Linked DNA regions of Terriglobus roseus. Each later gene encodes a partner of the first gene's protein in a complex. Links are inferred from orthologs where the notes say so. Each region holds a gene or a part of one and is shown on either strand. Other genes may lie near its edges.

Region 1 (3,282 bases):
GTGGGATCTTCCTGTGCCAGCTTCGCCAGCGCAAGACCCATCTTTTCCTGGTCAGCCTTCGTCTTCGGCTCTACTGCAACTTCGATCACCGGGTTCGGGAAGTCGATGGACTCCAGAACGACCGGAGCCTTCTCCGAGCAGATGGTGTCGCCGGTAACAAGGTTCTTCAGACCCACAGCAGCGCAGATATCGCCGGCCAGAATCTCCGTGATTTCTTCGCGCTTGTTGGCGTGCATCTTCAGCAGACGGCCAATACGCTCCGTCTTGCGCGTACGCGGGTTCAGAACCGAGTCGCCCGTCTTCAGCGTGCCCGAGTAGTTACGGATAAAGATCAGCTGGCCGACGAACGGGTCGGTCATGATCTTGAAGCCAAGCGCGGAGAACGGCTCGTTGTCATCAGCCTTGCGAATGATTTCAATTTCCGGATCTTCCGGATCGCGGCCGATCATCGGCGGGATGTCCAGCGGGCTGGGCAGGTAATCGATAACCGCATCCAGCAGCGTCTGAACGCCCTTGTTCTTGAAGGACGAACCCATCAGCACGGGGAAGATCTTCATGCCGATCGTTGCCTTACGGATTGCCGACTTCAGCTCATCCAGGGTCGGATCTTCGCCTTCGAGGTACTTCTCCATCAGAGCGTCGTCGCTGTCAGCAACAGCTTCGATCAGGTGCTGACGGAATTCCTTTGCCTTGTCGAGCTGAGCAGCCGGAATCTCTTCCACGGAGTACTTCGCGCCCATGGTCTCGTCATGCCACAGGATGGCCTTCATCTGGACCAGGTCGATAACACCCTTGAAGTTTGCCTCTGCGCCGATTGCAAGCTGCAGCATGATCGCGTTTGCGCCAAGGCGCTCGCGGATGGTGCCCGTTGCGTACTCAGCATCGCCGCCGTTCTTGTCCATCTTGTTGATGAAGCAGATACGGGGAACCTTGTACTTGGTAGCCTGACGCCACACCGTCTCCGACTGCGGCTGCACACCGGCAACAGCGTCGAAGCAAGCCACAGCGCCGTCAAGAACGCGGAGCGAACGCTCTACTTCAGCCGTGAAGTCCACGTGGCCGGGGGTGTCAATGATGTTGATGCGGTAGTTGTTCCACATGCACGTCGTTGCAGCCGACGTGATCGTGATGCCGCGCTCCTGCTCCTGCTCCATCCAGTCCATCGTGGCGGTGCCTTCGTGCACTTCGCCGATACGGTGGTTTACACCGGTGTAAAACAGGATGCGCTCGGTCGTCGTCGTCTTGCCCGCGTCGATGTGAGCCATGATGCCGATGTTGCGGCATTTATTCAGAGCAATTGTGCGTGCCACGTATTTGTCTCTTCTGCGGAACTTATGACGTCCGCTGTCCTTCGCAGGTTCAGGAGTAAGCCAGCCCGCCTGACTTACTCCTGAATCTGGGTCCCAAGTTATTTCGTGCTTGTTACAACTTCATGTCAACTTACTGCGGAGTAAGTTAACCCGACGTGACTACCAGCGATAGTGCGCGAAGGCACGGTTCGCTTCGGCCATACGGTGCACGTCTTCCTTCTTCTTCATCGCAGCGCCACGGCCATTCGCAGCATCCAGCAGCTCGGCCGTCATCTTGTCGACCATGCCCTTCTCGCCGCGCGAGCGAGCATAGCTCACCAGCCAGCGGATCGCCAACGAGGTGCGGCGTTCCGGGTTCACTTCGATCGGCACCTGGTAGTTCGCACCACCAACACGGCGGCTCTTCACTTCCAGCAGGGGCTTCACGTTCTCAACAGCCTTCTTGAACAGCGTCAGCGCGTCGTCTCCGCCGCCCTTGGCTTCCAGGTTCGTCATGCTCGCGTAGAAAATCTTCTGCGCCGTGGACTTCTTGCCGCCCCACATCATGCTGTTAACGAACTTCGTGACCAGAGTGGACGAGTACACCGGATCCGGTGCTACTTCGCGCTTTGCAATATGACCTTTACGTGGCATCTTTCTCTTCTTTCTTCTTCCCCCAGCGCCGTAGACTTCTCAAGCATCTGGGCTTGGGCCTGTCCGTATCCCGGACAGGTCGTTAATTACTTTGCTGCCTGCTTCGGACGCTTCGCGCCGTACTTGCTGCGGCTCTGCGTACGCTTCGCCACGCCAACGCTGTCCAGCGTTCCGCGAACGATGTGGTAACGCACACCCGGCAGATCCTTCACACGGCCACCACGGATAAGCACGATCGAGTGCTCCTGAAGGTTGTGACCTTCACCCGGGATGTACGAGGTAACTTCGATTCCGTTGGTCAGGCGAACACGCGCAACCTTACGGAGAGCCGAGTTCGGCTTCTTCGGCGTCTGGGTGTATACACGAGTGCACACACCGCGGCGCTGCGGCGATCCCTGCAATGCCGGGCTGGCCGTCTTATAGTTCGGCGCAGTGCGGCCCTTCTTCACAAGCTGATGAAACGTAGGCACGATAACTCCCTGAAACTGCTTAACTTGACTTCTGAACTTTGGGTGTCTGCACCAACCGCCGGAAGGCAATCAGGCTTTCTCATGACGAGCCGCGGCGCATGGCACCTGCGATCCCCTCCCACCCACCGGCACGTCAAGACGCACCACGGGCGGGAAACCTCGGAACCCTTCCACTGTACCAAGAACGGTACCGGGCGTCAATCAAAACCACGCCCAGGCCCGCCTAGAAGACGAAGGAAACGCCCATCGTAGCCCGCTGCTGGCGCATGACTCCCTCCGTAAAGGGGCCAATGATTTCCAGGGTGTAGCCCGGCAGTTCGTTCGGATCGAAGATATCGTTCTTCGACTTTGACCAGAAATCCGGCTGACCAGTCAGCGTCTCCTTATAGTCAGCCCGCACCAATACCCGCCGCGACACCCGGTACTTCACGCCGCCACCGTATTGCAGGCCCATCTGGAAGACGCCGCCACCCTCGAGCGGCGGTGTAGTGCCATATTTCCAAGCGGCGGTCAGGATACCCACCGTGCTGAGGCCCAGTTTGAACCATGGCGACGCCTTGGTGATTGGCGCATCTGTCAGGTGCATCAACCGCACAGAAGGTCCGGCAAATACGTAGGGTCGCCAGCGCGAATCCCGTCGCTTCAGGTGGTACTGCAGGTTGTACCCGAACTCTGTGGTTGAGAGTATCGACTCCTCAAACCCAAAGTCCGCTTCTGTTACCGGGTCGGTTTCATCCGGCCCAGTGGCCAGATTCAGATCCACAAACTGCACCTGAAACGGAGTTCGGTTGTAGTCAAACGTGAACTCATGCGAGAAGTGCTCGCGCGTGTTCAGAGTCACCGATCCGCCAAGATTCCATCCTGCAAAA
Region 2 (3,271 bases), 2.3 Mb from region 1 along the record:
AGGTGAGTGATGCACCGGAGGATTTCATCCGTGGTCAGTTGCGCGGCATCGTTGGTTTCCGCATGGCGATTACGCGTCTGCAAGGGAAGCGAAAGATGAGTCAGAACCGTCCACTTGCCGACCGTGAGGGCGTTGCCGCTGGGTTGCGAGAGCAGGGCAGGGACGATGTGGCCGACCTCATACCTCTGAGGAAATAAGAAAGCCCGGCGATTGCCGGGCTTCTTCGTTCTGTGATCGTTCTCTTACGTACGAGGGCGGGTGATGATGTCGTCGATCAAACCGTAATCCTTGGCCTGATCCGCGCCCATCGTGAAGTCACGGTCAGTATCGCGTTCGATCTGATCGAAGCTCTGGCCGGTGTGCTCTGCCATGATCTTGTTCATGCGCTCGCGGAGACGCAGAATCTCACGTGCATGAATGTCGATCTCGGTGGCCTGACCCTGGATGCCGTGTCCCATGATCAGCGGCTGGTGAATGAGGATGCGCGAGTTCGGCAGAGCGAAACGCTTACCCTTCTTACCCGCCATCAACAGGAAGGCGCCCATGCTGGCGGCCTGGCCAATGCACAGCGTGGAGACGTCATTCTTGATGTACTGCATGGTGTCGTAGATGGCCATGCCTGCGCTGACCGATCCACCCGGAGAGTTGATGTAAAGCTGGATGTCCTTCTCCGGATCTTCACCGGACAGGAAGAGCAACTGCGCAATGATCAGGTTTGCAACGTTGTCATCGATCGGAGTTCCCAGAAAGATGATGTTGTCGCGCAGCAGACGGCTGTAAATGTCATAGGAGCGTTCGCCCCGGCTCGTCTGCTCGAGCACCATTGGAATCAGACCCATGTATCTCCTCGTTTCCGTTGTTGCTCTTGATGCTTCGCGAGTCACATCGACTCACGCTTCGCTGCATTTCGCTACGTGCCAAAATGCGTGTCCATAGAATAACGGCTTTAGCCTCTGAGGGAATCCTCCCGCAGTTGCTAAAGCCGTTTTCTTTTGAATCAGGTTATGCCAGTTTTTCGTACAGAGCCGTCGCGGTAGCTTCGCGGCGCATCTGCTCACGCATGCGTTGCAGTGAACCATCCTGCGTCATCTGCTGACGAAGAACGTCCTGCGGCTGACGGGTCTGGAAGCTGAGGATCATCAGCTCGCGCTCCACATCATCGTCCTTCACCTGAACGTTGGTCGCTTCCGCGATCTTGTCCAGGATGAGCGACGCCTTTACTTCCTTGATGGCTTCTTCACGCTGTGCGGCGCGCAGGCTGTTGAAGTCAAGCTGCTGCATCTGCTCGCGCGTCATGCCCTGCTGGGCAAGCGCACGGAGGCCGCGATCCAGACGGACGTCGATCTGCTGCTGGATGAACGCCTCGGGAACGGGGAACGAGAACTTCTCGACCAGGGTGTCGACCAGCTTGCCCTTGTCTTCGTTCTCCGCATTCTGCTTCTTGCCTGAGGTCGCGTTCTCACGCAGGCCAGTCAGGAAGGCATCCCAGGTCTCGTAATCGCCAAGCTGCTTCGCGAACTCGTCGTTCTTCTCGGGGTAGACCTTGCGCTTGATGGATTTCAGCGTGACGCTGTAGTCAATCGTCAGGCCGGCCAGGCGAACGTCGCCGAAGTCGCTGGGGTAGTTCACTTCCAGCTCAAACTCAGCGCCAGTCTTCTTGCCACGCAGAGCATCGCTGAATGCGGGTAGGGTGTTCTTGCCGCCGATTTCCACCAGAACATCTTCGCCGTCGATCTCGTCGGCTTCCTGCACAGTGGTGTCGCCTTCGGCCTTGCGACGAACGCCCTTGAAGGTGATCTCAGCCCAGTCGCCATCGACCAGTTCACGATCTTCTTCCACCGGTTCAATGGTTGCGTGTGCATCCAGAACGCGATCCAGCTCGATGTCGAATTCCTGCTCAGTCAGTGCGGGATCGGCCTTGATGACGGTGACCGTCTCGTATCCGCTGATGTCGAAGCCGGGCATGACTTCAAACTGTGCACGGAAGCGCAGCGGCTGACCTTCGTTCAGGTTCAGCTCAACGATCTGCGGCTGGGAAACCGGGCTCAGGCCCTTGGACTCGATCTCGGTGCGGAAGCGGTCCTGCACCAGGAGGTCCATGACTTCCTGACGAACTTCGCGAGCAAAGCGATTGCGGATGGTCGCCTCAGGCACCTTGCCCGGACGGAAGCCAGGGATGCGGGCGAGCTTCTGGTAACGCTTCACCACTTTGCCGAAGGCCTTGTCCACATCGTTGGCCGGAACTTCGACGCTGATTTCCTTGGTCAGTTCGGGGTTCAGCGCGGGGCCATGAACGTGGTTGTGACCAGCGTGATCGTGGTCGTGCGTGTGCTGTTCTGCCGTCTCCACGGGGGTGGTCTCGGCCACTGCTTCTACTGTCTCGTTCGGAGTCAAAATCGGTGCCTTCTGGATGAGTCTCTGCGGCGTGCTGCGGCGGTGTGGCCGCGTGCGGATTTGCCGTCATCCACCATGGTACGGACAGCGGCGAAGAGGGTCAAACGCGCTGCGTTTAATTGCCGGCCGGGGAGTAGGAATTGTTCGGCGCCACCTGGATTCTCAGGCGCCACTGGAGGGTTTCGCCGGGTCCCACAACCGTCTTGGCTCCATCGGGTCCTTCGGTGCTGAAGGTGATTGCGACCGAGTTTGCATCCTGGGGGACATCTACCCGGAAATTCCGAATGCTGGGCGTTAAAGCCATCAATCGTAAGACATACCCGTCCGCCACGTTGTGCAGCCGGAGCTCTGGTCCGCTGCTCAAATAGGAGTACTTCAGGCCCTGCCATGTCCGATGGAAATTCGGTGTATTTATGGGAATCTCCACAGCCTTTTCTGCATTTTCGGCGGTTTCCGGGGGAGTAATCCTCAGGCTGCCAAGACCCTTTGCCGGAATCGCAAACTGCGGCGTCCAGGAAAGCACAACTGATTTTGGATCATCAGAGACGTTTTTGGCCGTGATGGAGAGGTCATAACCACGGTCTGAGATGGTCGTGGAGACCTTCGTCTGAATGCCTGACGGTGGCGGGGCTATGCCACTGGGGCCCGGGGTGGGCTCGGGGGAAAAATCGGCGGTGGCACCGGTACCACCTGGGGTCATGTCATTATGGGCGTCCTGAGCCGCCTGCGTGGCCAAAATTTCCCCTCCCTCTGAAGGACCTGTCTGTGGAAAGACCTTCAGTGAGATAGGCGAGTATTTCAGCGATGCTTTAGGTGCACCAGTATTCGGCATTAGCAGTGGCGCAATGGACGGAATGGGTGTTCCCAGGAGCAGGTC

What was found.
Region 2: the proteins of rpsG (region 1) and tig are in contact, whole or in part, in a crystal structure (PDB 3GTY), measured with the Thermotoga maritima proteins. The link is inferred for Terriglobus roseus from one-to-one orthologs. Residues at the interface, in WP_004081843.1 of Thermotoga maritima: Lys34, Lys52, Lys55, Glu59, Arg62, Gln63, Glu66, Asn67, Lys69, Val71, Arg95, Ala109, Lys110, Lys111, Gly112, Arg113, Pro114, Glu117, Glu121, Ile124, Ala125, Tyr127, Asn128, Asn129, Thr130, Gly131, Lys135, Asp139, Arg142, Met143; in WP_004081061.1 of Thermotoga maritima: Glu122, Val124, Val129, Leu130, Tyr133, Glu188, Gly259, Ile262, Tyr263, Glu266, Ser270, Glu273, Gln274, Glu277, Arg308, Gln311, Ile312, Ser315, Tyr316, Glu325, Arg329, Arg336, Leu363, Phe366, Trp367, Arg373, Leu377, Arg381, Leu384, Glu387.

What each region holds. Positions count from the first base shown.
Region 1 is NZ_LT629690.1:218,245-221,526, reverse strand. The notes cover bases 207-3,167. They hold rpsG (30S ribosomal protein S7), read right to left. Parts: upstream 1,944-3,167; coding sequence 1,470-1,943; downstream 207-1,469. Other genes in these bases: BLT38_RS01070 (LssY C-terminal domain-containing protein), read right to left, coding at 2,637-3,167; rpsL (30S ribosomal protein S12), read right to left, coding at 2,030-2,413; fusA (elongation factor G), read right to left, coding at 207-1,310. In the rest of the region: more of fusA, read right to left, coding at 1-206; more of BLT38_RS01070, read right to left, coding at 3,168-3,282.
Region 2 is NZ_LT629690.1:2,519,515-2,522,785, reverse strand. The notes cover bases 186-3,135. They hold tig (trigger factor), read right to left. Parts: upstream 2,368-3,135; coding sequence 1,003-2,367; downstream 186-1,002. Other genes in these bases: BLT38_RS10620 (hypothetical protein), read right to left, coding at 2,510-3,135; clpP (ATP-dependent Clp endopeptidase proteolytic subunit ClpP), read right to left, coding at 243-839; BLT38_RS10635 (FMN-binding negative transcriptional regulator), read left to right, coding at 186-197. Outside these bases: more of BLT38_RS10635, read left to right, coding at 1-185; more of BLT38_RS10620, read right to left, coding at 3,136-3,271. UniProt on the Bacillus subtilis protein: Involved in protein export. Acts as a chaperone by maintaining the newly synthesized protein in an open conformation. Functions as a peptidyl-prolyl cis-trans isomerase.